DNA from 4 places in the Brevibacillus sp. HB2.2 genome. Region 4 is predicted to be linked to each of the others. Evidence: riboswitches for the same ligand, from Rfam matches in the RefSeq annotation. Region 4 holds a riboswitch; each other region holds the start of a gene.

Region 1 (7,917 bases), on a different contig from region 4:
TCGATGGCGTACTCGTGGAGCATCCAGCTAGCACGCTTCCAGCGACCAGCATCGCACCGAGAAACAACTTGAGATTTCGTTTCATCAGAAAATTCCCCCTTATCTGTATTTTTCTGTTTCAAACACAATATACGCGACCGGAATTGGGTTGAAAACGGGGTTAGTATAGATTTAATTTAATTTTATGAAAATTCACCATATTATAAACAAAAGTAAAACCCAACCAGCTTTTCGGCCAGTTGGGCTTTTGTTGATCGATCAATAATTTCTACATTAGAACGCTGGAATAATCGCGCCTTTGTATTCATCTTCAATGAACTTTTTCACTTCAGGTGAGTTCAGTTCTTTTGCTAGCTTTTGAATGGCTTCGGAATCCTTGTTGTCAGGACGAGCAACCAAGAAGTTTGCGTATGGCGTATCTTTATCTTCAATAAACAGAGCGTCTTTGGTTGGAACAAGCTTTGCTTCCAGTGCGTAGTTCGTGTTGATCAGCGCCAAATCTACTTCTTCCAGAACGCGCGGCAGCATTGCTGCTTCAACTTCTTTGAATTTCAGGTTTTTCTTGTTCTCAACAACATCTTTCACTGTACCGCTGATGCCAGCGCCTTCTTTCAGCTTAATCAAGCCGTTTTTCTCCAAGAGTGCGAGTGCGCGACCGCTGTTTGTCGGGTCGTTTGGCAGCGCGATTGTTGCGCCATCAGCTAATTCATCTACAGATTTAACTTTTTTGCTGTAAGCGCCGAATGGCTCGATGTGTACAGCCACTACTGGCACCAGGTTCATGTTTTGTCCTTTATTGAAGTCTTCCAGGTAAGGCTTGTGCTGGAAGAAGTTTGCGTCGAGTTGTTTCTCGTTCACTTGAACGTTAGGTTGTACGTAATCAGTGAACTCTTGGACTACCAAGTTCACGCCTTGTTCTTTCAGTTTTGGTTGAATGAACTTCAAGATTGCTGCATGTGGAACGGGAGAAGCGCCTACCTTCAATGTTACTTCCTGTTTTCCGCCTTGTGCGCCGCCTTCAGCTGGAGCAGGTGCTGTTTCGGTTTTGCCTCCGCAAGCTGCCAAAGAAAATGCCAATACAGTAGAAAGTACAGATACGACTAGCTTTTTCATGAATGATTTCCCCCTTGCATGTATTTCGTTTTATTTTTTGACAATCTATATGGAAAGATCCTATTTACGGCTGAATTTCAGAACCAGACGGTCCCCCAGCGATTGTAAGATCTGTACCATCACCAGCAAAATAACAACAGTCACAACCATAACATCGGTTTGGAAACGCTGATAACCGTATCGGATCGCCAAGTCACCCAAACCACCACCGCCAATTACCCCAGACATTGCTGTGTAGGAGACCAGTGTTACCGTCGTGATCGTAATACCCGCGATTAGACCAGATCTAGACTCTGGCAAAAGGACATTCCAGACGATCTGCCAATTGGAAGCACCCATAGATTGTGCGGCCTCAATCACGCCCTTATCAATCTCACGCAGGGAGGTTTCCACCAAACGTGCGAAAAACGGAGCGGCACCAAATACGAGCGGCGGAATGGCACCCAGTACGCCGAGTGAAGTTCCTACGATCATTTTCGTCACTGGAATCAGCAAGATCATCAGAATAATAAATGGTACCGAGCGCAATACGTTGACAACGAATGATGCAATCGTATAAAAAGTGCGGTTTTGCAAAAGCTGTCCGCGAGAAGTCAAAAACAGAATGATGCCCAACGGCAAACCAATCAGGACGGTAAACAGAGTGGAGAAGCCAAGCATCGTGAGCGTGTCCATCGTACCTTCGCCGATTTCAGCCCAATCCACATTTTCGAATGTCCAGTCCATTTATATCACCTCTACTTCCAAGCCACGTTGGCGCAGCGTCTCGATGGTCTTTTGATTCTGTGCGACATCGCCTTCCAGCTCGATCACTAACTGACCATACGGCGTATCTTTCATGCGAGAAATCGTTCCCTGCAAAATGCTGAACACCGTACCAGTCTCTTGCATGGTTTGGAACAGGATCGGCTGGTATGTTTTTTCCCCGAGGAAGGTGACACGAGCAATCGTGCGGTTCCCCGAAGCCTTTTCGTGTTCGACCGCTTCGCGCAGCTCTGTAGAATCGGCTACTTGCTCCACGAATTCTTGTGTCGTCGGATGCTTTGGACGAAGGAATACATCCAGTACGTTACCTGACTCGACGATTTTTCCTCCATCAATCACGCCGACACGATCACAAATGGAGCGAATGACGTGCATCTCGTGGGTAATCAACACAATGGTCAAGCCCAGCTTGCGGTTGATGTCCAAGAGCAGTGCCAGAATGGAGTTCGTCGTCTGCGGATCGAGAGCCGATGTCGCTTCGTCGCAGAGCAGCACTTTTGGATCATTCGCGAGCGCACGGGCAATCCCGACACGCTGCTTCTGTCCGCCAGACAGCTGAGACGGATATTTGTCCTTATGTGCCTCCAAGCCAACCAGCTTCAGCAGCTCGTTTACTTTCTTATCAATCTCTGCCTTCGAACGCTTTGCCAGCTTGAGCGGAAAAGCAACATTTTCGCCGACCGTTGAAGAAGACAGCAAGTTGAAATGCTGAAAAATCATGCCGATTGAGCGGCGCTTTTCTTGCAGCTTCCCTTCATCCAGCTTCGTCAAATCGACGCCGTCCACAATAACTTCCCCCGAAGTTGGGCGCTCTAGCAAATTGATGCACCGGATCAACGTACTTTTCCCTGCACCAGAGTGTCCGATAATCCCGTATATTTCGCCTTGCTCTATGGAAAGGTCGATCCCCGTTAACGCTGGGATGGTTTTACCCTGTACTTGATAGCTTTTATGCAAATGACGCAGTTGGATCAACGCATCCACCTCCCGACCATAATCTTGATAAAAATATAAAAACCCCTTTTTCACAAACGAAAAAGGGGCTGCAACGCAATGTATACGTTCGCATCCACCCTTCTCATCTGTACAAGATCCAAAAATCCTGTAGGAATTGGCACCGCGACGTTCATTCGAAAATGAACCGGCTGCCGGGCTTCATAGGGCCTGTCCCTCCGCCTCTCTTGATAAGAAAGATATCTACGTATATTATGTTCGTTTTTTCTATTTCTTGATGATACAAGACGGATTATATCCTTTTTGAAAATATCACGTCAATAGTAATAGCAGGAAAAAGTTTTTTAATCCATGACGCCGTTGCGGATGATGGTTGACTTTATGTGAAAGCGAAATATCGCGTCTTTGAACATCTTTCTCCATTCAGCCTGCGTCATATTTGCCTTCCCTCTGCTATTTGAGCGATACACGATCCCGAAACCAGCGGGATCGACATTGAGGTCCTGCAATTTGTGGACTACTTTCTGCAGTTCTTTTCCGAGCTCTTCTTCCAGTGCATGTTCCATGATTTTCATCAACCTGGTATTCTCTAGCTTCAGCGGGAGGGTTAATTCCAAAATCCGCGCATTTAATCGGATGTGAATATCAAAGATCGGGGGAGATACTTGGGTCAGCTCGATTTTTGAATGGCTGGAAATCGTATCAAAGACAAGCTGCACACGGTCTTTTTTACTTCCGCGATTCTTGGGTACCTCGCCAAAAATATGAGCAGGGACAGAAGTATCGTAGCTGCCAATCCTGAATTTCCCATGCATAAGCTTGATTAAAAAGGCTTCCTTAGGTGTGATCCACCCTACATAACGATCCCCTTGAAACAATGCGATCCCCTTGATTTGCAGCTCATTTCCCTTTCTTGCAATGAACGGCATGATCGGGTCGATTCCTTTGTCATAATAAGACCGAAAAAACTCATGCATGGTGGAAGACGGAATTTTTTCCCCCTCAATATTTTGCTCAATCATACGGTATAAATAGATTCCGATATTCCCTTCTTCCGAATAGCGATGCGTTAACATATCATATGTTTCGCCTTCAAATAAGCAAAGATAAACTCTGCTGGAAATAGAGGAATCCCGATACAACGTGTCAACGATACTACCAAGTCCACGTTTTGCCAATTTTTCATTGTAGAGTGCGACACGAATTTGCCCACCCAATACTCTTTTATCTGATTGTAAATTTATCCGATCCCGAATTCCCTTGCTGGTTTCACCGATGGCTGAAAAAACCTGTATCTTTTCTTTCGCCTCTGGATTAATGGAGGGCATGATTGCTGTCCCCCGAACGTCCCCATCCTTTAACAGATCATAGCCGACAGCCGTGGCAAGTCCTGTCTCATCAAAAATTTGCCGATCTGAACAGCCTGCCAACACAAGGACACATGAACACCACAACGCAAAAAACCGCTTGGATAACTGCATCCAATGTTTTTGGACAGGCAGCATCAGGCACTCTCTCCTTTGCTGGTTGGTTTCACCCTTTGCTTTCGTTGCTTCAGCCAGACCATCAGGTACAAAAAATAGGGGTACACGTAAATAATGTACAGAGTTATATGCGAGTAAATAGTCGTCATCCGACTCATCTGCTGTCTGGAAAGTAACGACAAGGAGGCTACATAGATCACGGGTATAATCCAATACAATGAATGACGTAGATTAAATCCGAACAAGCGCTTGAGACCTCGGGCAGAAGCCCACAAATACAGCATGATATTCGGCAAAATTACGAGAAGCCAAAACGAAATGACAACCAGTTCAAACCTTTCCAGAATAGGGAGGTACACCATCTTTTGCATATTGAGTGTCGCCCAAATCGTTCTCATGAGCTGACCCTGACTAAAAAAGACCAGCGCCACAATCATAACAAGCAAATAGATCAGATACGTCACCAGCACTCCCAACTGTACACTTTTGTGTACCTTCTCTTTATTTTGTACATAAGGATAGGCAACGTAGAGAATCTCAAAGCCGGCACTGGTCAAAGACATGGCAATCATTCCATTGAAAAGGTTTTCTAGGCTGGTGTCCATGATGGGAAACAAATATTCCCACCTGGCAAATTTCAAGGGAAAATATAACTCAAATATCATCCACATCGTGACCATAACGGAAAAAAACGCATAGCCTGCGATGACTCTTATCCCCCCTACGACTGTGTAAAACGCTAGAAACAGGATAATCCCTGACAGAACCCACGTAGGTAAATTCGGAAACATCCAGGTTTGGACAACTTCAATGTAGGTACGTAAAATGACTCCAGCGGACACAAAAAAATAGGTCAAATAAATGATGCTAATGGCTGTACCCAGCCACTTTCCATACACATCTTCCTGGATTCCGTAAATATCCGCTGAGGGGTATTTTTGCAAGGTCTTGTTAATGGTCATCACCGTAAGATGAGTAAACAAAGCTGCGAGTATGACAGATATCCAAGCATCGTGCCCCGCTTCCCTGGCAATGATTCGTTGGAAGCCCAAAATGCCCATCCCTACCTGCGTGCCATGCACAAGAACCCCTGCAAGAAATGCCGTTATCGTATTATCCTTACTTACATCGATGTTGATATTCATGGCCGCCTCGCTTACTCGTCAATGTCTTTCTTCTCTTTGGCTCTACCCCTGTCAAAGCGCGATATTCGTTTTGGGTTAAAAAACTTGAGGCGTTCCGAAAGGGAGGATAAGGGAGCGCGTATAAAGCCATCCTTCCAATCTGAAAATCGCACGGGATAAATCGGGTACATATACGGACGCCCCAAGCTGGTCTGGCGAAGCAAGTGACTGGCCAAAAAACTAAATCCGACCACAATGCCTAATGCACCCAGCACACCTGCCAGAAAAATCATCGGAAAACGAACCACCCGGATCGTAGAACCGATCATATAGCTAGGCGCAATAAAGGATGACAAAGCGCCGAGGGCAACGATAATAATCAAGATATTGCTCGTGAATCCGGCCTGAACGATAGCTTGTCCGATAACAATACCGCCCACAATACCAATCGTCTGACCGACCTTGGTCGGCAGTCTCGCTCCCGCTTCCCGCAAAAGTTCAATGATCAGCTCCATCAAGAGGGCCTCCCACAACGGCGGGAACGGTACCCGAGAGCGTGATTGCGCGAGCGAAAGCAAGAGGTCAGCTGGAACCATCTCGTAATGATAGGTCAGGGCTGCCACATAGATCGGCGTGAGGATCAGGGACAAAATCATGGCAAAGATGCGCATGAGCCTGTTGAAGGTAGCAAGACTCCAACGCAAGTAATAGTCATCTGGCGACTGAAAAAATTGCAACAGGGTGGTAGGCCCGAGCAGAGCAAATGGGCTCCCCTCCACGAGTATGGCAATCTGCCCTTGTCGCAAACCGTGTATAGCACGGTCTGGACGCTCTGTTTGCTGAAGAGTAGGGAATAATGATTTCTCATTGTCCGCGATATGCTGAGCCAGTATGGTGGAATCCAGACTGGTGTCTAATTCCAGATCATTAATCCGTTGACGTACCGTATTCACATTTTCCTCATCGGCCGTCCCACTCAAATACAGCATCGACACATTCATCGGTATGGTTTTCCCCACACTCAATCGTTCATGGAACAGTCTTGGGGTAGACATATATTTGCGAATGATACAGATGTTCACATTCAGCTCTTCTACAAAGGCGATCTGTGGGCCGAGTACAACTGTTTCGATTTCCGGCGCTTGAATGTTTCTGCCAACTGTGCCATCACTGGGGAACGCCAAGCCATAGGACGATTCCTCCACTCGAATAACAATATGGCCGCTGAGTAAACGCTCAATGGCTTCCCCGTCATCGAAGACTCGGTTGCTGCTAGACACTCCCAGGTGCTGTGCAATCACTTCAATCCTGCTTTCTTCCAAACAAATCTCGCGCAGCTTCGGGATGAGTTCACTGTAAACAACCTTGGCGTCCGCCATAGTCGATAAATAGAAAAGGCGCACGCGGCCTTCTGGCTCATCGATATGTTCAGTGACCAAGTCGCTTGTATGTGTAAACCAATTCTGTGCACTCTCCCGATCCATCGACACTGTCACCTCAGCACTTAGAAAATCATGGTTAGTCTTTCCTAAAAAACACAAAAAAAACAGCACGCTTAGTTTTGCGTGCTGCTTTTCTTTTCCCCCACGGGGTGATCTGCTGCTTCTGTAGGAGGTGCGATTTTTTCTTGGATAAACGACTGAACCTGATCGACATCTGGAACCAGAACTGAACCTGCACGGTGGGATTCACGGAACATCCCCATTGGTGGCAATTGATAGTTACCTGGTTCTAACGTATTCAATTTTAATCCGAGTGCAGACAGCTTCAGCATGTCCACTGAGCTAATATTGGTTTGAACATACGGTGTTACTTCCTTCAGAATTGTAGGAAGCTGCATCAGCGTCGTACCATTTTTCATCTGATCCACGACTGCCGTCATTAATTTCCGCTGACGCTCCGTCCGTGTATAATCGGAGGTCGCATCATGGCGGAAACGAACATATTGCAAAGCTTTGTCTCCATCCAGCTTTTGCAGACCTTTTTTCAGATTAATATCGTAGACACCTTTGTCTGTCGGGTCATGATAATACATGTTTTTTTCTACATCGATCTGGACTCCACCTACTGCATCAATCAAAGCCTTGAAGCCTTCAAAGTCAGTAATGACGTAACGATCTACTGGAAGTCCAGTGAACTGACTAACCGTTTCCATTGCCAGCTCAGGTCCACCTTCTACAATCGCAGAGTTGATCCGCGAGCTACCTCTACCGGGAATATCTACATACGTATCACGCAGGATTGAAAACATGTCATAACGTTTCCCCGTAGGATCGATGCTGACCAGCATCATAGAGTCAGAACGAGGCAGCCCGTTATTTTTCATTCCTCTACGGTCTACTCCCATCAGCAGGATATTGACACGTTCCTTGCCATCCCACTCTGGTATTTCCGCTGCTTTGGTGGAATTCCCACCACTAGGCGGTGCGATGTTAGGCTCTTGAATATTTTGAGCAAATTGATAAAAAGAGTATCCG
Region 2 (7,917 bases), on a different contig from region 4:
ACCGTCGATCCTACAGACAAATCAAAGCCTCCGACAATCAGCGAGAACGTAACGCCTATCGCGACAAATGTCACAATCGAGATGGAGCGAAGAATGTCCGTCAGGTTGTCGTACGTGAAGAAATACGGGTTGGTCAGACTGAATAACAACATGACAATGACGATGACTGCAACCGTTCCGTATTTGTAAACAAAATCAAACAAGCTAAACTTTTTATCTGCCACGTTACTCACCTCCGCTTGCGTAGTACATAATCAGCTCTTGTGTTGCTTCCTCGCGACTCAATTCCTTCACGATCTTGCCCTCGAACATGACGAGAATCCGGTCTGCGATCCCGATGACCTCCTGAAACTCACAGGAGAAATACAGGACGCCCTTTTTCTGCTCGGCAAGATTTCCGATCAGGCGGTAAATATCGCTTTTCGCGCCAATATCCACCCCTTTTGTCGGCTCGTCAAACATAAAGAGGTGAGCGTTTGTATCCAGCCATTTCCCTATCGCGACTTTTTGCTGGTTTCCGCCGCTGAGAAAACCGACCAGCTGCTTGATGTCGGCTGTTTTTACACCAAGGCGCTGCACCAGCTCTCTTGCGTTAGCCGCTTCCGCCCCTCTTTTGATAAAACCGAGCCAGGACTTCTTTTTCAACGAGGCGACAGACAGGTTGTTCTGCACGGACTCCTCTACGAAAATCCCTTCTTTGCGCCTCTCCTCCGGGACGAGAACGATTCCGGCATCGACGGCGTCTTTTGGCGAGCGCAGTTGGATACGTGTTCCATGCAATCGAACAGCTCCAGCCTTTGCCTCATCCGCACCGAAGAGCAATCGAGCGAGCTCAGTCTTCCCTGCCCCAACCAGACCGACGACACCCACGATTTCTCCCTCGCGAACCTGCAAGTCGACTCCGTGTACCTTGCCGCCAGCCACACCAGACGCCTCAAAAAACGTTTCGCCAATCGGCACAGCAAGCTTCGGGAACTCCTCGTCGAAGCTTTTGCCCAGCATGTTCGCAATCACTTCGTCCATATTGGTCTTCGCCGTCTCTGTGGTCACAACATGCTGTCCATCGCGCATGATGGTGATCCGGTCACAGATTTCAAAGATTTCCGGCAGGCGATGGGAGATATAAATGATCCCGACTCCAGCTTTTTTCAACTGCGCAATGATTTGAAACAGCCGTTCGCTCTCCTTCGTGCTCAACGGCGCTGTCGGTTCATCGAAAATGACGTACTTTGCCTTTTGAACGGTCGCCCGTGCAATCAAAATCAATTGCTTTTCCGACAGCGTACATTCTTCGACGAGCATCCTCACCGGAATGGAAAAGCCGAAGTTTTTTAAAATCTGCTCCGTTTCGTTGTACAAGCTCTGCCAGTTGATCAGCCCCTTGGTTTTCGCCTGGACGAGCTGGTCCGCCAGTATGTTTTCGGCGACACTCAAATACGGGATCAAGGCGGTGTCTACTTCCTGATATACACATTGAATGCCCTGTGCTTTGGCGTCCTGCGGAGATTGAATCGACACGGCCTGTCCATCGATGGTGATCGTACCGCCATCTGCCTGATACGCTCCCGTGAGAATTTTCATCAGGGTACTCTTTCCCGCACCATTGGCTCCGAGCAGTGCGTGAACCTCTCCTGCGCGCACCTCAAAATCGACGGATCGCAGGGCAGGAACCCCAGAAAACTGCTTCTCCATCCCTTTCATCTGCAATGTGGACATTTTTCACACCTCCTGTTAACCTGCGTGTTCCCACCTCTATAAGGAAAAATCCCGTTGACGGATACAGCTCAACGGGAAAAGCCAATTTGGTTCTTACTTGCCCCACTCTTGTACGTATTGGGACAGGTCGCCCATCGTTACTTTTTTATCCTTCGGCAGGTCTTCTTGTTTCACCAGCACTGGGTTCAGCTTCACGTTGTCTGGCACTTGCTCGCCTTTGATTTTTTGGAACACGGTTTGGGCATGGATGCGTCCGATATTGGATGGGTCTACCGCTGCCGTCGCTGCCCACGGAGAGTTTTCTGCCTGGATCATTTGCAGATCCTCATCGCTCAAATCGATGGAGTATACTTTGATTTCCGTACGTCCTGCTTGTTGGATGGCACGTGTCGCCCCTTTGGCAAATTCATCCCAAGCTGCCCATACTGCTGTGATGTCGCCTTTATTCGGATACTTTTTCAAGATCGCTTCCATCTGCGTTTGTGTATCGAGAGCCGTATTGTTGGTAGCAGAACCGAATGCCGCAATTTCTTTCAAGTCCGGGTATTTCTTCTGGAAAGCTTCGTACGTCACTTGGCGTTTTTCCATTGGCGCAAAGCCAGCTACCCAAACTTTTACGATGTTGCCTTTGCCGTTTGTATCTGCCGCCAGCTTTTCCAGGCTCAGCTCTGCCAACTTGTTGTCATCCTGCGCCACAACTGGCACACCCGGAATGTTGATGTCTGTATCAAACAGGACAACCGGGATTTTTTTATCCACGGCCTTTTGCGTGCCCTGCTGCAACGCTTCTGCCGTACCATGGTCGATCAGAATGCCATCAAACCTTTGGTTCACAGCAGCATCGAGGTTGGACGCCATTTTTGCCAGATCAGTATCTGCGTTGAATACGGTCAACTCGCCCCCGTTTTTCTCCACCTCTTTCTTCACGCCATTGATGTATTGAGCGGAGAACGTCCCTACGTTTTGGCGCATGATCAGTGCGATTCTCTTTGCCTTCTCTCCGGAAGCACCGCCGTTTGTGCTGCCGGTTCCTGTTGTTGCCCCACTGCCGCATGCCGTCACGAGAACAGAAGCTACCAAAACAAGTGATGTGATCAGACCGAGTTTCTTTTTCATTGAGATGCTCCCCCTTTTTTCTTTTACAAAACTTTTGAGAAAAGCAAAAAATCCTCTTTCACAGAGAAAGAGGACAAAAATCGACAAGATTCTCGCCTCTTATCTGTCAGGTATTCTACCTGTTGGAGTTAGCACCTTGGCTCGAAAGAACGGATTCTCTCGTGCTAGGTTGCCGGGCTTCATAGGGCCATTCCCTCAGCCTTCTCTTGATAAGAGTAGTTTCTATTTTCAAAACGTTTGTATAAGTATATACAGAATATAATCTGGCAATTACCTATCTGTCAACTAGGTTTACCGAAAGAATTTTCTTGATAAATATTCCAGTTTCTTCTGTAACATCAAGAGGGATTTTGTTGTGTCTTGTCGAATTATCGTAGATTGATACAAGCCTAGCAAATATTTGCGATGGGGATGCTACATGAGTCTATTAAAAGAAGTTATTCTTCAATGGTTTTTCGCCATTATCCCGTTTGTGTTTTTCAACATTTATTACCGTGACAAAATGAGGAACTACAGCCGTTCCTTTATTGCCATCACCAGCTCAGCCTGCATGTTTCTCGCGATGACCTTCGCCCCAAGTGTCACGAATGGCATGTTTTTTGATATCCGACATGTCATCATATTTTTCGGACTAGTTTATGGCGGAATCGAGATTGCCTTGCTCCTTCTGATTGAAGCCTTGGTTTATCGGTACTACCTTGGTGGCGAAGGAACATGGGTTGCCTTGCTGATCCTTACAGTCAATTTTGTCTTGTCACTCTTTTTGTATCGACACTACAAAGCCAGTTATCGGAAAACACTGTATCTTTTTATGACGAGTGCGATTTTTTCTACGGTTGCTTTAGGGACTACTTATTACTTTTTTCCCACGTATGTAACCCAACACCTCGTTTACTACACCATAGCGATTCCTATTCAAAACTTTTTCGGCCTCTGGTTATTAATGTCGCTTTTCAGCAAATGCGTTTCGGATAAGGAGCTGTTTATCCGCCACGCGCAAAACGAAAAAATCCAGACGATGAGCCATGTTGCTGCATCGCTTGCACACGAGGTTCGCAATCCGCTGACAGCAGTCAAAGGCTTTTTGAAATTAATACAGGAATGTCCGGAAAATTTGGTAAAAGTCGATCAATACATTCGCATCAGTCTCGATGAAGTTCAACGCACAGAAGCCATTTTGACCGAGTACCTTGCGATTTCCAAGCCGCTCAAGGAACGACATGAGATCATTAATCTTAGCGAGCATTTGCATGCCATCCGCGAGGTGATGCTCCCCTTTGCCAATATGCATAACGTGGAGCTTACGCTGCAAGACTTTGAGAGACCTGTGACGATCAAGGCCAATCCAGACGAGTTCAAGCAAGTGTTGGTGAATTTCATCAAAAATGCGATCGAGGCGTGCTCGGATATTTCGGACGGAAAAGTCTCCCTGGACTTGCTCATCGAGCGAAACAAAGCCCTGTTGGTCATCAAGGATAACGGTGTCGGCATGGATGCAGGACAGATTAGCCGTCTCGGAACGATTTACTTTTCTACGAAAACAACTGGGACCGGCCTTGGATTGACGTATTCCTATCATGTCATTCATGCGATTGGCGGAACGGTCAATGTATCAAGTAAACCACGAGTAGGAACCAAGTTCACCATTATGCTCCCGTATAAGGCACAGTGACTTCATGCAATTTTGCAGAGGGACTGTGCCTTTTTCCATTCGGTCGCTAATGATGCAACGGGGGTATAGCCAAATCAATCTCTGCCAGGTCAAAAATATCTTTTTCTCGAAGCATTTGGAGGACATTATCGAGCGAGTAGCGGATTTTTTTCAAGTTTTTGATGTGAAAAGCCCCGTTGTGGAAAATGACGGTCGGTTCAAATGTAACCATTCTGCCAAACCAATTTCTGGGAAGGCATTATGCAAAACAAAACACCAGGAGTTTCCCCCTGGTGTCTATCATTATTGGAGTGGCAGCCATTCTCCCGTAATGGCATCCACATCCCCATTGTTTTTCAGTATTTCTGCCGAATAGACCAAGACTGGTTGCTCTTGAATCTTATTGTAATTGTTATCAAGCGGGAAGACATAGCGAGGACTGAGCGGATGATGTTGGAGATAAACCTGCGCCGCCTCTTCTGGTGAAATCACTTTGGCTACATCTGCGAAGCCCTCCTGCTCATGCGGGAATGTCAATTTCACCCCGATAATTTCTCCTGTCTGCCCGTCGATCGTGACCTTATAATACTGATCCGGCACCATTACGCCGTTTATTTCTCGGACAAATTTCAATTCAACCTGTCTGCCCATCACATACACTTGCTCCTGCATACGAACCGTCTTCACCCGTGAATCCAAATACGGCTCTAAAAACAAGATCGCTCTCTCCTGCAATTCTGCGATAGTAAGTGTCGGATCACCTTCTCGTAGCTCAGGATAAGAGATCTTGAACGCTGCTGCCCGATTGTTGACGGTAGTCAGCTGCATGAATCGCTCACCTTTTTTGGCCTGGTATTCTCGTTCGTTGTCTCCCAGCATATATTCGGGCACATTACTCGCCGTAAATGTGAAGCCCTCCACCTTCTGGCCGAAGAACTCCATGGCAGCCGCAGCCTCTTTTGCCGATGCAACCATTGTCTTCTTGCCTCCGGGCTTGACGGCAATGCTGTCGCGAAACGACTCCCCACGCCACAAGGTCGTTTTCACTTCCTTGCCAGTACGAGCGTCGAGATACCCGGAGAAGCTCTCCTTGTAGCGAAGAACGTAGTCCACGCCCTTCTTCCCAACTCTCTCATACGTCAGCTGCATGACTTCTGCAAGTCCGCTCTCTGTTTTCTTCGGAGAAGGCCTCTCAGCTATTGGAGGAAACTGCCCAGCGTCCAGATTCATTCCGGTTGAATCCCCTGAATTGATATAACGAATATGCCCGACATCGCTCATACCAATCACATAGTTATCTCCTTCTACCTGCACGTCATTCACATAGCGTTGCAAGCGGACGGCTTCATGCGAAACGGTATCTGTTCCCTCTTGCCCCTCTACTTGTTCGATCCGATACTGTTCCAGATTTTTGCCCAGGAACGGTTCCATAAATGCCTTCGCCTGTTGCTCTAATCTCTCCTTGGAAAGCGTTCCTACGACTTTCTCTTGCCCTGGAATCTTCTCCGGATCGAATCCGAGCAAGAGCCCGCTTTTGGCGTCCAGCTTCGCTCTGGCATATAGCGACACTTCTGTTCGTTCTTTGTTGCTGAACAGGCGAAAATCTATGTCGTACACCTCTCGAGGAGCTTTCGCTGCGTAGACCCTCTTTTCCGATTCCCGAAAAGGAGGATATTTCTCGTACAGCTTTTCCAGTGTTCTGATTGCTGCTTGGCTTAGCTCGCTTTCTGTTATTTCTGTCGAGGAGAAGGAGCGGGGAACCAAATGCGCTTGTGATTCAACCCGAGATTGCGTGAACATCTCCGGGGTTACCCCCATCATCCATACTGCTGCGGCCACCGTTGCAGCGGAAACCGTCCATGTCGCCAGCTTGAGGACGATTCTTTTCGAGCGATTCTTTTTGGTGCGCGCCCGTTGCACCAGCTTTGCTTCCAGCGCTTCGACGAATTCGCTCCTTGGCTCCGCATCCTTTGACTGAGGAAGAGCCGCGAAGAATTGCTCGTCATTTGGAGTATTCATTGGCCAACCCTCCTATCCAGTCGACATGCAAAACTTTTTTGAGTTCTTTTGTTGCTCGGTGAAAATCTACACGGACCTTGGCTTCGCTTGTCCCGAGGATTTCTGCCGTTTCCCGAATACTGTAGACCTTGATACCACGCAAAATCAGTACATTCCGATGATGCGGCTTCATTTTTTGCATCGCCTGCTCAATTTCCAGCTGTTCTTCCTTAGAAACCAGCTCCGCTTCCGGCCTTCCCAGAAGAGAAGGCAGCCCTTTTAACAATTCCATGCCAAAAAGCGTTTGCACCCGCCTCTTCCGGTAATCATCGATGGCGACATGCTTGGCAATATGCAAAATCCATGTCTTCACACTGGAACGCTCTTCATATCTACCCAAAGCGTCCAAGACTCGGATAAACACTTCCTGCGTCAAATCCTCCGCATGCTCGCGCTTCCCCGTGAAGTAGTAGAGATATTGATAGACATCACGGTAGTGCTCACGATAGATCGCTTTAATCCGCACTTCGTAATCGATTGTGTCCTGCACTGGATTTCCTCTCCCTGCTCCTTACCTGATAAATTGACCGGTAACTGCGTCAACCTTTCCGTTTCTTTCTTTTGGCTCATAAACAAGGACAGGTGTTGCCTGGTATCGCCCGTTAAGGGAAGGAAATACGTAGCTCATTGTAAGCGGATTAGCTTTTAACAATGCTTGTATGGCTTGCTCAGGCCCTACGACATTTGAGGCATCATCATAGGATAATTTACCAGTAGCTACTGGTAAACTGGCGGATACAATGTCTCCCGTATGCATGTCAACTTTTACTGAATAGCCCTGTCCTTCAACCATAATCCCTTGGTGTACAGGAGAAAATAGAAACATTTGCTTGCCTACTTCTCTATTAATCATTTGTGGTACCAGCTCCGTTACCTCGGCGTCTACAAATGGTTGCAGAAACGCCACTGCTTTTTCCTCGGCAGCTGCCTCAGTAATCACTTTCTGCTTTGGTGGGTTTTCAATTACATGGAAGTACGCAATCTGATCATTCACTGTCCTCACTGAGAACTTTTTGTTGCCAACCACGGCATCATACTCCTTTTCCCCTGCGAGAACTGGCGCACCTTTGGTCATTTGAAACACGATTCCTTCGGGCAATGGAATAAAAGTGGAGAGTGCGGTAGCCATCTCCTCATTGGTCTTGGCGAAGACCCGCTGGTTTCCAGGCGTTACCGTAATTGGTTTCCCGTACTTATTTTTCGTGGTCCATCCTGACTCTACCTCGGCTCCTGATCGTGCATCCAGATATCCAGAAAAATTCAGGCTGTAGACTGGGCGGAAGCCAGCGCTTATGTCTTTTGCTTTTTGCTCATAGCTGAGGTGGAGCATGTCTTCTAATTGTTTGCTGATTTCGTCTTGATTCTTAACCCCTGAC
Region 3 (7,917 bases), on a different contig from region 4:
ATCAACCATCTCAAAGAAGTGGACATTCGTTACAGGGACGGTCGAACCGAGCAAGTAGCAAGGCCGCAGACCCCGAAGACCATGCATTATGAAATAAGAGAATTCCTACACTTGGCGAAGATCGGGGCCAGACAATCTGCAACGAATTCGCATGAAGTTTCCAAAATGGCCATGCAGGTCATGGATGAAGCGAGAAGGCAGATGGGGATTGTTTTTCCAGCGGATCGAAAAAAACAGTAGGCAAAAGGGAGGGCGTTTGGGATGAAAATGTATGATGTGACCGCCACCGTGTACGAAGGAATGACGGTGTATAAAAACAAGCCTGAAAAGCAGCCGAAAATACGTACCGCTACCAACGGTTATGTAACAGAATCGAGAATCGACATGGACCTCCACACGGGTACCCATGTGGATGCTCCCCTGCACATGGTCAATGCTGGTGATACATTTGAGAGTATTTCCTTGGAGAAGCTAGTGGGCAAGTGTAAAGTTCTTGATCTCACAGCGGTCGAGGACAGGATCACTCGCGCTGACTTGGAGAGCTTCGATCTTGAGCGAGGAGATTTTGTCCTGTTTAAAACGAAAAACTCTTTTGAAGAGGCGTTCTCCTTTGAATTTATCTTTCTGTCTGAAGAAGGGGCGGAATATGTAAGTGAGTTGGGGGTTCGTGGCATTGGTACCGATGCACTTGGAATCGAACGCAGCCAGGAAGGTCACCCCACACATAAAAAATTGTTTGCGGCGGGAGTCATTGTCGTGGAAGGCTTGCGGCTAGCAGAGGTCCCGCCAGGCGAGTATTTTCTGGTAGCTGCACCACTCAAGCTGGTTGGCACAGATGCAGCCCCGGCAAGGGTCCTATTGTTTGAAGGTTTACATAGTAACTTGTCTATTGAAACTGAATGACGAGGAGTGGGAAACATATGCTCAGACGACCAGAGCGCGATGAATACGCTGCTTATTTTGACTATTACATGGGTCTTGTACCGGAGGGGGAGTTCCAAACGATCCTCACGCAGCAAGGAGAGAGGATCGTCGCGTTATTTTCGTCCCTTGCCCCCGAGCAAATTGATTATCGGTATGCGCCAGGCAAATGGACGGTTAAAGAGGTGTTGGGTCATCTCATCGATGCAGAACGCATCATGAGCTACCGCTTGCTGAGAATCGCAAGAGGAGATCAGACACCCCTCGTCGGATTTGATGAGAATGCTTTTGTTGAACACGGGTGTTTTCAGCTAAGAGACCTGTCTGATTTACTGGAAGAGTATAAGGCTGTCCGTGCTTCCACCATCGCTTTGGTGCGAGGGATCTCTCCAGAAGCGTGGTTGCGTACAGGACTTGCCAACGGAAACAAGCTATCTGCAAGGACATTGGCCTATGTGATTGCTGGACATGAAGCTCATCACACTCGCATTTTGAAAGAGCGGTATTTGGGGTAAGGTAAAATCTGAAGGTAGCAGTGAAAATAGACAATTTCATAGGTGGAAACAGGTTCCTTAGGGCGTAACCAACTCGCCACAAGGATAATAGGGAAGCTCGGTGCAAATCCGACACGGTCCCGCCACTGTAAGAGGGGAGTCAGCGTCCAACAAGCCACTGGTCTATCAAAATAGACGGGGAAGGCGACGCTAGGCGATGAACCCATAGTCAGGAGACCTGCCTGTTTCGACAACACTGATAGACCTACGGGAGATAGGGAGGTGTTAGAGATGGCTTGCGAAAAACAGCGAGTGGACATGTATGCCCCTCCTTTTCTGGCATTTTCTAACGATCATTACGGTCGAGCGGAAAATGCTCTTTTTATTTTGGGCAGAATAATAGAAAAGGAGGGCGAGCAATGATGCAACTTTTTATTTGCCAATGGTGCGGATATGTTGTGGAAAAAGAGCAGCTTGAGGAATGCCAGGAGGGCGTGTTTCATTGTGCTTGCTGCAGTATGGAAGAGGTAGAAAGCCTGTTCACCCACAAATGAAATCCTTGCCAAATCAGCTTGCAATCAGAAAAGAAAGAATTTTGTTGACGCTTGCCTTGGAATTTCTTAGAATAAAGCTCAACAGCATAAATGGTTCTTATCCAGAGAGGTGGAGGGTCTGGCCCGATGAAGCCCGGCAACCGTTGCATATTGCAACAAGGTGCCAATTCCTGCGAGACGTTTCGTCTCGAAAGATAAGAAGCGGGTTACTCTATTAGTAGATCAACCTTCTTCTTAGCGAAGAAGGTTTTTTTAATTTCATATTTTCTTTATCCAGAGAGGTGGAGGGACTGGCCCGATGAAGCCCGGCAACCGTCACGTATATTTTGTGACAAGGTGCCAATTCCTGCAGGACATATACGTGTCCTGGGAGATAAGGAGGGGGAGCATTAGCTGCTATCAAGCCTTCTTCTTATCGAAGATGGCTTTTCTTTTTATCTAAAATTCGGAGTATGGGGTGGTCAGGATGAGTGCAGAAGTAGTACGTGTGGGATTATTGGGATTGGGGACAGTGGGTGGGGGCGTAATCAAAACGATCCGTTCACAACAGGAGAAGCTGGCTTCTCGTCTGGGAAAACGAATTGAGATCGTCAAGGCATTGGTGCGTGACTCGGAAAAAGAGCGGGCGGTTCATGTCGACCCGGCTTTACTGACGACAGATTTTGAGGATGTATTGAGAAGCGATGTGGATATTGTGGTGGAGGTCATGGGCGGTGTAGAACCTACCTATGACTACGTACGTGCTTTGATCGAAAAGGGCTGCCATGTGGTAACCGCCAACAAAGAACTCCTGGCGAAAAAAGGAACAGAGCTAGTCGATTTGGCAAATCAGCATCAAGTGCATCTTGCCTATGAAGCGAGTGTGGCTGGGGGTATCCCGATCTTGAGTGTGCTCCGGCAGTTCCTGCGTACGAACGATATCCAAGGCGTTCGCGGTATTCTCAACGGAACAACGAACTTCATTTTGACGAAAATGGAAGCAGAGCAGCTCTCCTACCAGGAGGTGCTCAAGCAAGCACAGGAGCTGGGCTATGCGGAAGCAGACCCTCGTTCGGATGTAGAAGGCTTTGATGCTATGTACAAATTGTATATCCTGGCACAGCTTGTTTATGGGGAATCGCTGCCTTTAGCGGATGTTGTTCGCAAAGGAATTGCAGATTTGTCTGCAGGTCACATTCGGATTGCAAGCGACTTAGGGTACCGGATTAAGCTGATCGCGCAGGCTTATCAAGCCGAAAAAGGCATTCGCCTATCTGTTGAACCAACCATGCTTCCGCTGAGCCATCCGTTGGCGCAAATCCACGATGCGTTTAATGCTGTCCAGCTATCCGGCAACATCGTGGGAGACTTGTTGTTTACAGGAAGAGGGGCAGGAGAGCTCCCAACAGCAAGTGCAGTCGTGGAGGATTTGGCCTATTTATTGACACAGCCATTCACACCGCATCCTACCTGGAAAGAAAAAACGGCTGACAAAGCTGGAGGCACGGTGGATTCGGCAGAACACGTCCTATGTTATCTGGAGGGCTCATGTCATACTGCGACGCCAGATCGTGTCTTGCATTTCCTTCAGCAGGCAGGAGTGAACGTGCATAAACTAAAAGTTCAATTCGATTTGGGGGGCGTCTTGCGCGCAGGGTTGATTGTGACGGGAATCAGTGAACAGCATGAGTCCTTATTGAAAAATGATTTTGGCTTAGAAGTGCGCTGCTTCCCTATTCTTGAATCTGCGTAAACGGCTTCTTTTATCAGGGAGCAGTCTCCACTGCCTTTACACGTGGCTGCACACGCCCGTCACTTTGTATGTCGACATGCTCAGAAATGGATTCAATGCGCTTTAATAGGGCAGCTCCGTTGCTTTCATTCATGGGTACAGCCTGTCCCAATTCTGCATGATAGGGAAGCATCGTCAGCTCACAATCACCACTTTTGGAGCAGTTTGCTTGCAGGACCATTGTTTCCCAAGTCTTGGGTTCGTTTGATCGTGTGAAAATGAAATTGCCAAGACTATACGCAATCCATTTGTCGTTGTATCGTTCAAAGCCTTGCAGTACGTGGGGATGACCGCCGACAACCAAATCTGCACCAGCATCGATGTAGGCACGAGACAGCTCCTTTTGATGATCGACAGGATAATCGGAGCGTTCTTTGCCCCAGTGTGCAATCACCACCACGAGATCCGCTTGGCTGTTCGCATCCTGAATCGCTTTCACTGCTAGTGTAGGATCATAGGAAGCGGCCATACCTGGTTGGGAATTCCCTGCAAACCAGCTCGTTTCGGGAATGACCCTGCTGAAGCCGAGAATCGCAATCTTGATGCCGTTCTTTTCTAGGAAAACAGGTGAATAGGCGCGGCTGGCATCCTTACCGGCACCGACGTATTTTATTCGGTTTTCGTCTAAAGCGTCAAAGGTATCCAGCAATCCCGGAATGCCTTGGTCCATGGAGTGGTTATTGGCCAGATTCACCACATCAATTCCAGCGTTTTTCATGGCAGGAACAGCAAGTGGCGATGATTTGTAAACATACTCCTTGTTTTGAGCAGCAACACCTGTGGCGGTAATCGGCGTCTCCAAATTGGCAATGGTGATATCATCTTGCAAAAAGAGCGAGCTTACATGTTTGTATGGGTAGTCATAGCTGTTTGCAAGTAAGGTTTTCTCAACGTTTCCTGACATCATAATGTCACCGACAAAGGTGAGCTGCACGGAAGACTTTTGGTTCGCGGTATTATCAGGAGCAGGCTGGGTGTTCGGGTTGGCATGTTCTCTATCCATGGCAGTTTGGAATAGGTAGTAGGTTCCGACGACGAAGATGGCCAACACGCTAAAGAGGAGCGTGTTCTTTCCCACACGTGCCCATTTTCTGCGTGAGCGCTTGCGCCGAGCATGTATCCGGCTTGATCTGTTCTCGTTCATTTTTCCCCCTTGTCTTTCTATCCTTACATAAATGAATTTTGATATCCTATAAGTAATACGAAAAAGGGGAGAAAAAAGGTGCAATTAACTTTTGATCATTTGGTTCATTTTGTACATCGGACTCCTCAGGAAGCAGCAGAGCAATTTTGCCAAGCGGGTTTTCATGCGGTAGCTGGAGGGCGTCATGCGTCTTGGGGGACATGGAATAGCCTTAGTTATTTCGGGCTTTCCTATGTTGAGTTTTTGGCGGTTGAACACCCTGAGCTTGCTCGACAATCAGAGAATCCGCTCATACGTCAAAGCATCGAAGATGAGGCAAAGGGAGAAGGATTTGGCCAGATTGCGCTTCGGACCAACGAGATGGATGCGTGGGCAGAGCGCTTGCGAAGCCAAGGCTTGCAGGTTACGGGACCTGTTGCGGGAAGTCGTACACGTGAGGATGGCACGACGCTTCGATGGCGGATGTTGTTCCTCGAAGATGCTGAGAGTACTCTTCTCCCACCCTTTCTCATTGAATGGTCGCAAACCGATGCAGAGAGAAGAGAGGATTTGACTAACCGCGGCATCATTGGCGCACATCCGAATGGTGCTGCCCAACTCAAGTCTGTAGGGTATGCCGTGACGGATCTGGAAGAAGCAACAGCATGTTGGCAAAGCTGGTTTGGGTGGGAGAAGAGCGAAGTATTCCACGATAAAGAACTGGGGGCTATCTGCCAAGCGTTTGAACTTCCGGGTGGAAATGTAGTACTTTGCCAACCGACTGAGGAGGGAATGGCGCAGACTGCATGGAAAAAACGCGGGCAAAGACCGTTTTTTGCGAGGCTGACAGGAGGGGGCAAGGATAGCGAGTATAAGATTGGTGGAGGATCTTACTTTCTAGCAGAGCTGGAATAGTTATTTAGAACCAGGGGTGGTATGAATGAAGTTGACACCACCCCTTGTAGATCGTTTAATCAGCATTTCCCTTCGACTCTCGTAAAAGTACATGTGGAACAAGACGAATATAGAATAGTTCCCCAATCAGCTCTACAATGGTTTGCGTGACGATGACAGCAGACACTACCCCGTTTAGAGGTTCAGGTAGCGCCAGTGCAAAAGGAAGAACGACAAGAGAGTTTCGGGTTCCTGCACTAAAGATAAGAGCCCGCCCTGCTCCAGTATCTAAACGGAATATACGAGAAACGATACATGCAATAATCGGTGCTATGGCCATAAAGGCTACATAGATGGGAATCACTTGGCTAATAAAATGAAAAGAGGTATATAGTTTAGAGATTTGAGAGGCAACAACAATAAAAAGGGTGAGTGCCATAAAAGGCACAGGAAGCCATGCTGTAGCATCAAGAAAACGTTCTCCGTATGGTTGGCGTCTAGACCACCATTGCGTAAGGAGAGCAAGTACCAGTGGAGCAACAATAAGACCAAAAAATGCTTCGAAAAACGGTCCGACACTCACAATTTCCGCCGATGTCTTGCCCATAAAAAGCCCTAGATAAATAGGTAATAAAAGCATTTGGGTAACAAAGAGTATAGGGGTTGAAACCAGAACAAGCTTCTCGTTCCCTCTCCCAAGTTGTGTAAAGACGATAACATAATCAATGCAGGGAGTAAGCAAAACGAGAAGTACACCTAATCGTATTGCTGGATCGTTTGGAAGGAAATGGGTCAACCCCCAAACAAGGATAGGTATCGCTATGTAATTCGTAACAAGCAGTGCATAAATGAACTTTCGATTCGATAATGCCTCTTTTAAACGAAAAAACGGTATTTGGGCAAACATCGCATACAGTAAGATGGCAAGTATGAACGATATCATGCTATCTAAGCTCTCACTGGATGCTGGCCATAACAAGCCTACTCCAGCGGCAATCAGTAGTACGAAAGCATAGAGCCATACTTGATTCTTTTCCAATTCTTCTCTTGAAATCACTTCCTGCACTTCCCCTTCCTAACACGAACCCGTATTTTTCAATCTTCTCCAAGCATTCTGACCATGTAAGACATAGCGACGTTGCCCGTTTTTACGCTCCAGGGCAGGGAGCAAACCAAAAACCACCTCGAAAGGGAGGTGGTTTTTTTGCTAGGTGCCAAACGTCTTTTTGGTTAAATTCCGGTACATCACCAGCATCGCGATACGCCAAGGCACGAGCATACCAAATGCGAGCAAGAAGAACAGTCCACCTGTTTGAATCGGTGTAAAGCTATCATTGATCAACAGTTTAATAATCAGCCGGATGACCAACAGACCGGACAAAATGAAGAAAAACGCACGGGACCGTTTCAAATACACATCTTGCCCAATGATTTCGAAGCGTGACGTCATAATCAACGGAATCGAAAAGATTACCCCAACCACAAAGGCTGCGATATCAAACTTGGGCGGTAATTGCGCCTCCGGTAACAAGAACATCGCAAACCCTGTCGCCATAAAAAATGGTGGCAAAATAATGCTTTTTGCAGAAGCCGGCTTTTTTTGCCGACGCATTCTCAAAAAGATCACTGCAATAGCCATCACGAGAGGCAGCAGGATTCCCAAAACGGGAGAGGAAAGTATCTGCATGGAAAAACGCCTCCATTCGTGTTCAACGTACATTCACTAGTGTACACCAAAGCATGGTCGATAGGAAAGCGTTTGTCATGGTACGTTCCATTCCGATACTAGGCAGCGGCTTCATCATGAGAGCGAACATCCAGCTTATGCTTTTTACTGTAAATAAAAGTTAACAAGCCAAAGAGCAGTGTTATCGAGCCGATGAAGAGGAGGTAGCCGCTAATACCGAGAAGGTCCAGCCCAACTCCTGTAATCGCAAGAGCCAACAAGAAAAATCCACGATCTAGCATGCTTTTGAAAGAAAAGAATCGCCCTTGCTGGTGTGGTGGTAGGCGCTTCTGGAAAATTGTTGCGGTAACCGGGAAGAAGAAAGCAACGACAAAGCCGAACACGGAGAAGGAAGCAAGGACCATGAATTTGTTATCGGCGAATGACATGCCAAACTGGGACAGCGCGAAGAAAAAGAGCATGATGGTGGAAGC
Region 4 (7,917 bases):
AGGACGTTCGCTACGATTTTCCGTCCAAAGACATTACGCGTGTTCTCTCCCTTGCTATGAGAAAAAATGACCAGTGGAACGAGGAATTGTTCTCTCATTTATTGCGTGGCTATCTCCGAGAAAATCCCCTCTCGATTAGGCAACTGCATTTACTCTTTGTCGATCTCGCTTTCCCGCATATCATTGAACGTTTTTTACGCAAAAAGCAGTATGACCAGATGAACCTTGCTGAGATTCAACAGTTTTGCAATCGAGAAGCTCTCAAAACCGCGTTTATGCTAGACGAAATGAAGGCCCATGTGTATTAGACGCAAGGCTATAGCCTGTCTATACACATAGGCCTTCCCTATTTAACTGGCGCAAACCGTTACGTTTGAGCCATCCTCACCAAAGAGCTTTGTTGGCGGGTATATTGAATGAGCTCTGCCGCCATCTCGTAATAATTAAAAGGTGTAATCAAATAGATGCCATTGAAGTAACGAACGGCCGTATCGACCAATTCCTTCGCGATTGCGATTCCTTCCTGTCTGGCGGCTTCTCCCTGTACCTTTTTCATCCGTTCTAGAGCTTCTGTCGATAGCTTGATTCCCGGCACTTCATTATGCAGGAACTCCGCATTGCGCGAGCTGGTCAGCGGCATGATCCCGATAAAGACAGGAATGCCGATATGCTTCGTCGCCTCGTATACATTCCGAATCGACTCCGCATCGTACACAGGCTGCGTCATAATGTAATCCGCGCCTGCCTCGACCTTCTTTTCCAAGCGGGCAACGGCAGCATCCATATTTCGGACATTCGGATTAAAGGCTGCGCCCACGATAAACTGGGCTTTTTGCTTTAACGGACGTCCTGAGAACGAAACACCTTCGTTCAACTGCTTCACCATGCGAATCAGATCAAACGAGGTCACATCAAATACCGAGCTGGCCCCTGGCAAGTCACCAAAGCGTGATGGATCGCCAGTAATCACCAATATTTGGTCAATCCCCAAAGCGTGTAGGCCCATTAAGTGCGATTGCTGTCCAATCAGATTGCGATCCCGGCAAGCAAGGTGCAAGAGCGGATCGATTCCATGTCTGCTCTTCATGAGGGCCCCGAGAGCCATGTTGCTCATGCGCACTGTCGCCAACGAGTTATCTGCCAACGTGATCGCGTCTGCTCCTGCTTTGTGCAGCTCACAGCATCCGTGGAGGAATTGGTCTGCATCCAGATCACGTGGCGGATCAAACTCGACAATGATCGTCGTTGCTGTTTTTACGCGCTCGACAATGCTTGGTTTCTCCCTCTCCCTCGTGTTCTGCACAGAAATCGTAGGACGATCTCCAGCAACGATGGTCGGGTTCACACGCGCTTGCGGCTCAAGAGACTCAAGTGCATCCGCAATCGCCTTCACATGTGCAGGTGTGGTTCCGCAGCATCCACCAATCAACCGAACCCCCTGCTCACGCAAGCGAAGCGCACTTTGTCCAAAGTATTCAGGTGATGATTTAAAAGCGTATTCTCCGTCAGTCATCCCCAGACGCCCCGCATTCGGGAATACGGATAAGAGTGCATCTTCTGGAATCACTGTATTTTCAAACGAGCGCAAGAGTTCAGCGGGACCAAGTCGACAGTTTAGTCCGACCACGTCAGCGCCCGCTGCTTTCAGCTCGGAAAAGGCATCTGTCAAAGCGTAACCATCACGTGTGCGCCCTACTTCCAAAGTGGCTAACTGCGCGATTACAGGGACATCTGTGAGCGGGCGAATTACCTCGATCGCCAGAAGCAGCTCCTCCAAGTCCAAGAACGTCTCCAGAATCAGTCCGTCTACCCCTGCATGTAACAGGGCAATGGCCTGTTCCTCATACTGGTCACGGTATTCATCCAAAACCTTTTTCTTCACCCGTCCAGCCAAAATCGATCCAATGCTCCCAGCTACATAAGCATCATCCTGTGCGGCTTCCCTAGCAATGGCGACTGCAAGCCGGTTAATCCGCGCTACCTTATGCTCCAGACCGTAACGGCTTAATGCATCTCGGTTGGCAGAATACGTATTTGTCTCTAGGAAACGCGCACCGGCCTGGTAATAAGACGTATGAACTTCATGCACCAAACGAGGGTTGGACAAACACAGCTCCTCAAAGCTGACGCCAACCGGGACGCCCAGCCCGTGCAGCTGGGTCGCCATTGCACCATCACCTACTAGGAGATGGTCTTTCAAGTAGGCTCGTAAATCTCTCTTTCTCGTCGTCAACTCAATCCCTTCTCTCCCATTTTCATTTATTTTTACACTTCAAAAATAGATGGACCTGCGTTGAAATAACGCGCTTCTGGGTGAGCAAATACCATCGCCGATACGGAAGCCTCTGGCTCCATCATGAAGCCCTCTGTCAGCTGAACGCCGATATCCTCTGGACGCAATAGACGGAATAACTGCGCCTGATCTTCCAGGTTCGGGCACGCAGGGTAACCGAAGGAGACTCGAATGCCTTGATATCTAGCTCCGAAACGTTCTAGCATTGTCATCTCAACCGGATCCGGTATGCCCCACACGTCGCGCATGACGTGGTGAATTCTCTCAGCAAATGCCTCTGCCAGCTCCAATGCCAAGGCTTGGAGGACATGAGAGCGCAAGTAGTCACCACGCTCCTTGAGCTCTGTTGATTTTTCGCGAATCCCGCCCCCAGCCGTTACGGTCAGGAATCCGACATAATCCATTTCCTTGCTCTCCACCGGTCGCAAGAAGTCGGACAGGCAGAGATGAGGTTCTTCCAGCTGACGTGGGAACGAAAAGCGCTCCAGCAGCTTGCTGTGGTCTTTTGGATCATAGACCAAAATATCGTTGCCATCTGACTGAGCCGGGAAGAACTGATACACACCGTGTGTCGTAATGGTTCCTTTTTGCTTCGCTTCATTTAATAGCTCTTCCACAATGCCGTACAGTTCCAGTACCTTCTCGTCGCCTTCCTCTATCAATCTATCTACATTTCCGCGTACACCGAGGTGTTTTCCGAGGAGCATCCGCAGGTTTAAATACGGTTGCAGATGGCTCAGCGGGTATTGTCGCAGAACATGTCGTTCACAATCGGGCGGCAGATGGATTGGAACGGTTCTGCTAATGGCTGAACGAGCTGGCAAAGGTGCTTTTTTCTCCTCGACAACAGGCTGAGCCGTTGCGACAGCTTCCAGCAGATGCTGCTGTTCCTCTACCAAGCGATCACGTTCTTCCGGATTTTGTAGACGATTCACGAGGTCCAGACCATCCATGGCGTCTTTTGCGTATAAAACAATTCCACGGTATTCCGGTGCGATCCGATTCGATGTGAACTTGCGCGTCAACGCCGCACCGCCAACCATCATCGGGATATCAATGCCTGCATCACGCAGGTCTTGTGCAGTAATGACCATTTGCTGCGCGGATTTTACCAAGAGTCCAGACAGACCGATGGCATCCGGCTTTTCTTCTCTGCATGCGGCAATTAGTTGCTCTGGCGGTACCTTGATCCCCAGGTTCACGACATTGTAGCCGTTGTTTGACAAAATAATTTCCACGAGGTTTTTCCCGATGTCGTGTACATCGCCCTTGACTGTCGCCAACAAGATTTTCCCCTTGGCAGCAGCATCGCTTTTTTCCATGAATGGCTCTAAAAACGATACGGATGCCTTCATGACTTCCGCGCTCTGCAATACTTCTGCCACGATCAGCTGGTTGCCGTTGAACAGGCGACCGACCTCTTCCATCCCCGTCATCAACGGACCGTTGATGATCTCGAGCGGTGCGTATTTATCCAGAGCCAGCTTCAGGTCTTCCACCAGACCATCCTTGGAGCCTTCGACTACATAACGGGCCAAGCGTTCTTCGAGCGTTAACGAGGAGACCTCCACACTGACTTCCTTTTTCTTTTGGCGATAAAATTCGGTGAAGGCCGCCAATGTCTCATCATTTGTCTCGAATAGAAGAGCTTCTGCCAGCTTTCTCTCGTTTTCTGGAATCGAAGCGTATCGCTCCAGCTTTTCCGTGTTGACGATGGCGTAATCAAGCCCTGCGAGAGTGGTATGGTATAAGAAGACCGCATTCAGCACTTCCCGCCCCGCAGGAGGCAAGCCGAAGGAAACGTTACTGACACCCAGGATCGTCTTGCAAGCCGGCATTGCTTGTTTGATCAAACGAATGCCTTCTACGGTTTCCTTTGCAGAGCCGATGTATTGTTCATCCCCTGTCCCTACTGGGAAGACGAGTGGATCGAAAATAATATCCTGTGGCTTTATTCCATACTGGTTGACAAGAATGTCGTACGAGCGTTGCGCGACCTCCAGCTTCTTTTCGCGAGTGATCGCCATACCCGCTTCCTCAATCGTTCCAACGACAACAGAGGCACCGAACTTGTGAATAAGTGGAACGACTTCCTCAAATCGCTCCAACCCGTCTTCCAAGTTGATTGAGTTGAGAATAGCCTTTCCTTGCGAATAACGAAGTCCCAGCTCCATGACCTTGGCATCTGTCGAGTCGATCATGAGGGGCGCTTTTACTTTTTTCACGATGAACTGTAGGAATTTTTCCATATCTTCATATTCATCACGGTCGGGGTCAGCCAAGCATATATCGATGACGTGTGCGCCGCGTTTTACTTGAGCCCGGGCAATATCAGATGCTTCTTCATAGTGACCGGCTGCAATCATTTCACGAAATTTTTTGGAACCGATGACGTTGGTCCTCTCCCCAACTAGCAAGGGACGATTGTCATCTTCGACGTAAACGACCTCGATCCCGGAGACCGCGCTCAGCGGTTCTACAGCTGTACTGCGTGGCTTGCAGTCTTTCAAGGCTTCTGCCATCGCTTGAATATGGTCAGGCGTTGTTCCACAGCAGCCGCCAGCGACGTTTATCCAGCCCTGTTCAGCGAATGCTCGCATTTTCGAAGCAAGTCCCTGTGGCGTTTCATGGTAATGGCCGTTCTCGTCTGGCAAGCCTGCATTCGGATAACAGCTGACCGCACATTGGGCAATTCCTGACAGAGTCCGCAGATGATCGCGCATGAACTCGGGGCCTGTGGCACAGTTCAGACCGATAGAGACAGGCTTTATATGCTCCAAGGAGATGTAAAACGCCTCGATGTTTTGGCCCGCCAGCGTCGTGCCCATCGGCTCAATCGTACCTGACAGCATCACCGGAAGCTCCTGTCCAAGCTCTTCAAAAGCTTTGCGAATCCCGATTCCGCCAGCCTTGACGTTCAACGTATCTTGCGAGGTTTCCAGAAGAAGAACATCGGAGCCACCGAGAATCAGACCTTTTGCCTGACGATAATACGCCTCGACCAGCTCTTCGAAAGTGACACCGCCTGTCAATGAAAGGGTTTTGGTCGTAGGTCCCATTGCACCTGCTACAAAACGTGGCCACTCCTCCGTGGAATAGGCATCCACCGCTTCTCTGGCCAAGCGCGCTGCCGCTATATTGATCTCAAGGTCCTTCTCTGCCACATCGTACTCAGCCAAAACAACGGAAGCAGCACCAAATGTATTTGTCTCGACAATGTCTGCGCCCGCCTCTAAATATTTCTCATGAATCGAACGGATCACATCTGGTCTGGTCAGGTTCAGGAGTTCATTACAGCCATCATAGGCTTCACCGCCGAAATCATCAGCGGTCAGGTTCGCCTGTTGAAGCATGGTGCCCATTGCACCGTCCAGAATCAGAATTTTCCGGGAAAGCTGTTCGCGAAAAGTTGGTTTCATTGACGTGCCCCTTTTCTCCCTTGCATCGGCTTATTCTCCATAATTGGGTAAATAAAATAAAAAAATCCTCTTCTTTGAAAGAAGAGGATTTGTCAGCAGATACGAAAACGCCTGAGACATCCTCTTATCTTTCAAAGCACGTAGCTTTGCTGGAATTGGCACCGGATTTTTACCGGTTGCCGAGGCTTCATCAGGCCAGTCCCTCTGCCTCTCTGGATAAGAGTCGTACACTTGTCATTTAGTTAGTTTGCGAAATGTCTTGAATGTTTGCAAGTATCTTAACACCCCCTTTGTCTCCCCGTCAATTGTGAATTGTCTATTTTTTACGGAGCCTCCCCTCTTACGCGCCCATTTTTGCCTAAGCTGGGCATCCGCCCAGTCCAATATCGGCATTCGTGTATAGACTGGAGTATAACGGAAAGGAGGGGAAACAAAGATGAGTACATCTTTCTGCGGTAACGGATTCTTCGGTGACTGCTTCGCAATCGTGCTCGTGCTGTTTATCCTGTTGGTTATTATCGGGTGCTCCTGTGACGACTGTTAGATACGTGTAAAAAAGGCTATCCCAAAAGCCATCAGGAATGGCTGCGGGATAGCCTTTTTTTCTTGTTATTTGGTGATGATCTTGCCTGTCACGGCATCCAGGGTAATGTATTTGAACGCCAGCTTTTCGTCACTCCACGGCACATACGCCAGCTTTGGTTGAGCTAATTTTTGCCCATCCACATCTCTCCTCAAATAGACCAGCTTTAAAGGCATGACTCGTAAATACGCCTCAACAGCCTTGTCTTTCGAGACGATCTCGTCGGATCCTGGAAGCTCCACCAACTCGTGCGTCTCTCTGTAGTTTTCGAACTTTGTCACTTTGCCAGAAGACGGATCGACTGTTACTGAATAAGCCGCTTTCGGCCAGCGATCCTGTACTGGAATGCCATCCTTGCTCATGAGATATCTGAATTCCCATTCGCCCGAAGACACAGGATTCGTTTCGTCTGGCTGTATGACTTGCGCCAATTGCACTTCTTTTATGCCTGGATCAACGTATTTAGGCAGAAAGGCAAGTGCAGCCTCTTCCGCTTGCTCGCGTTTGACTGTCACTGCTGTATCGGATCGCGGTGACCCCAGCCCGACGACACTGCCTGTTTCTGCGAGAACTTCTACGCCGATATACTTGTCATTTTTATCATTCCAGACGTATTCCTTGCGTCCGTCACGGTTACTCTCTCTATAGGTCGAGTCATCCACTTGTATGCCGAATTCCGCTTGCAGCAACACTTTTGCCTCATCCTTGGAGCGAACCTTGACGTATTCCTTTGGAGATTCGATCGGATGTGCTTCCTTCGTATTCAACTGATCAAAAGCAAGCCCGTTATCTCCCGTTCCATACACCATCTTGCCATTGGTCGCATCGATATACCACTCCTGACCATCTTCACGTCCTCTTTGCATGAAGGAAACAGCTGGTGTGTACTCCAGAATGGGCTGCCACATATCCCCTTGATTTGATTGTGGCTGTATTCTCGGATTCTGCACGTACCGAAGCTTCATATGCTCGCTCAGCTCTTTGATGGCTACCTCTTCTGACACAGCAGTCGATACATCCGGGTACTGCGACGGCTCAAATGATTCGAGCCCCTTATTGAAATATTCGAGGTGGCCAGAGTCGGTTGTTTCGATGCTTATTTCATCAGACAACACCGGCATCCCGTTATAGTATCTCAGGTACAATCCCGGATGGTTGGCGTCCAACAACTGATAGTTCTCGCTATCAGCCCCGAGCAGCTTGTTCAGGAACTGTCGCTCTTGCTCCAATGCTTTTGCTCCTTCTGCTCTTTTCTGACTCTTTGCTTCCTTTTCATCCTTAAACAGAAGCCTATAATGTTCCAATGCTTGACCATTGCCAGTGATCACAAGAGAAACTTCATGACCCTCTTTGTTCGTTTTCCCCAAAATGAATGACATGCCATCGTGGTTCTTTTCTTTATCCAAAAGAAGAAGGGATGGGCTCAAATCGGGCATGGCATCTGTCAGCTTGGTGAAAAAGGCTTGTTCGCTCTTGTTCAATCGCCCGAAAAACGCGACTTGCTCACGTTCGTCAATTCCAACCGACAATACGTCGAACGGAACGGGCTGGCCGTTTTCGATCCGTTGATAATTCACGCTCATCCATGGGCCTTTTACCATATGCTCGTCGGTGTAGATCTG

The links. A riboswitch is a leader RNA that binds a small molecule or an ion and turns the genes downstream of it on or off. The one in region 4 is predicted to bind S-adenosylmethionine.
Region 1: it holds a riboswitch for S-adenosylmethionine, as region 4 does, so the genes downstream of both, HP401_RS25595 (methionine ABC transporter ATP-binding protein) here and metH (methionine synthase) in region 4, are expected to answer to the same signal.
Region 2: it holds a riboswitch for S-adenosylmethionine, as region 4 does, so the genes downstream of both, HP401_RS04485 (sugar ABC transporter substrate-binding protein) here and metH (methionine synthase) in region 4, are expected to answer to the same signal.
Region 3: it holds a riboswitch for S-adenosylmethionine, as region 4 does, so the genes downstream of both, HP401_RS08285 (homoserine dehydrogenase) here and metH (methionine synthase) in region 4, are expected to answer to the same signal.

What each region holds. Positions count from the first base shown of each region.
Region 1 is NZ_JABSUV010000048.1:4,928-12,844, reverse strand. It holds gene HP401_RS25610 (peptide ABC transporter substrate-binding protein) at 1-85, opposite strand, end outside; gene HP401_RS25605 (MetQ/NlpA family ABC transporter substrate-binding protein) at 274-1,113, opposite strand; gene HP401_RS25600 (methionine ABC transporter permease) at 1,174-1,839, opposite strand; gene HP401_RS25595 (methionine ABC transporter ATP-binding protein) at 1,840-2,853, opposite strand; SAM riboswitch class I at 2,954-3,069, opposite strand; gene HP401_RS25590 (Ger(x)C family spore germination protein) at 3,177-4,337, opposite strand; gene HP401_RS25585 (GerAB/ArcD/ProY family transporter) at 4,337-5,461, opposite strand; gene HP401_RS25580 (spore germination protein) at 5,473-6,924, opposite strand; gene HP401_RS25575 (LCP family protein) at 6,996-7,917, opposite strand, start outside.
Region 2 is NZ_JABSUV010000004.1:182,752-190,668, reverse strand. It holds gene HP401_RS04495 (ABC transporter permease) at 1-224, opposite strand, end outside; gene HP401_RS04490 (sugar ABC transporter ATP-binding protein) at 226-1,716, opposite strand; gene HP401_RS04485 (sugar ABC transporter substrate-binding protein) at 1,810-2,832, opposite strand; SAM riboswitch class I at 2,929-3,048, opposite strand; gene HP401_RS04480 (ATP-binding protein) at 3,251-4,504, shown strand; partial or broken gene HP401_RS04475 (YetF domain-containing protein) at 4,569-4,727, opposite strand; gene HP401_RS04470 (hypothetical protein) at 4,787-6,502, opposite strand; gene HP401_RS04465 (RNA polymerase sigma factor) at 6,486-7,031, opposite strand; gene HP401_RS04460 (hypothetical protein) at 7,053-7,917, opposite strand, start outside.
Region 3 is NZ_JABSUV010000009.1:21,773-29,689, forward strand. It holds gene HP401_RS08270 (Gfo/Idh/MocA family protein) at 1-240, shown strand, start outside; gene HP401_RS08275 (cyclase family protein) at 262-903, shown strand; gene HP401_RS08280 (DinB family protein) at 921-1,436, shown strand; cobalamin riboswitch at 1,470-1,675, shown strand; gene HP401_RS30145 (hypothetical protein) at 1,835-1,969, shown strand; SAM riboswitch class I at 2,064-2,170, shown strand; SAM riboswitch class I at 2,236-2,349, shown strand; gene HP401_RS08285 (homoserine dehydrogenase) at 2,436-3,701, shown strand; gene HP401_RS08290 (CapA family protein) at 3,715-4,884, opposite strand; gene HP401_RS08295 (VOC family protein) at 4,963-5,778, shown strand; gene HP401_RS08300 (arsenic resistance protein) at 5,834-6,814, opposite strand; gene HP401_RS08305 (CcdC family protein) at 6,965-7,444, opposite strand; gene HP401_RS08310 (MFS transporter) at 7,543-7,917, opposite strand, start outside.
Region 4 is NZ_JABSUV010000005.1:93,932-101,848, forward strand. It holds gene HP401_RS05300 (phosphotransferase) at 1-308, shown strand, start outside; gene HP401_RS05305 (bifunctional homocysteine S-methyltransferase/methylenetetrahydrofolate reductase) at 368-2,233, opposite strand; gene metH (methionine synthase) at 2,266-5,712, opposite strand; SAM riboswitch class I at 5,834-5,935, opposite strand; gene HP401_RS05315 (YjcZ family sporulation protein) at 6,149-6,256, shown strand; gene HP401_RS05320 (YcdB/YcdC domain-containing protein) at 6,322-7,917, opposite strand, start outside.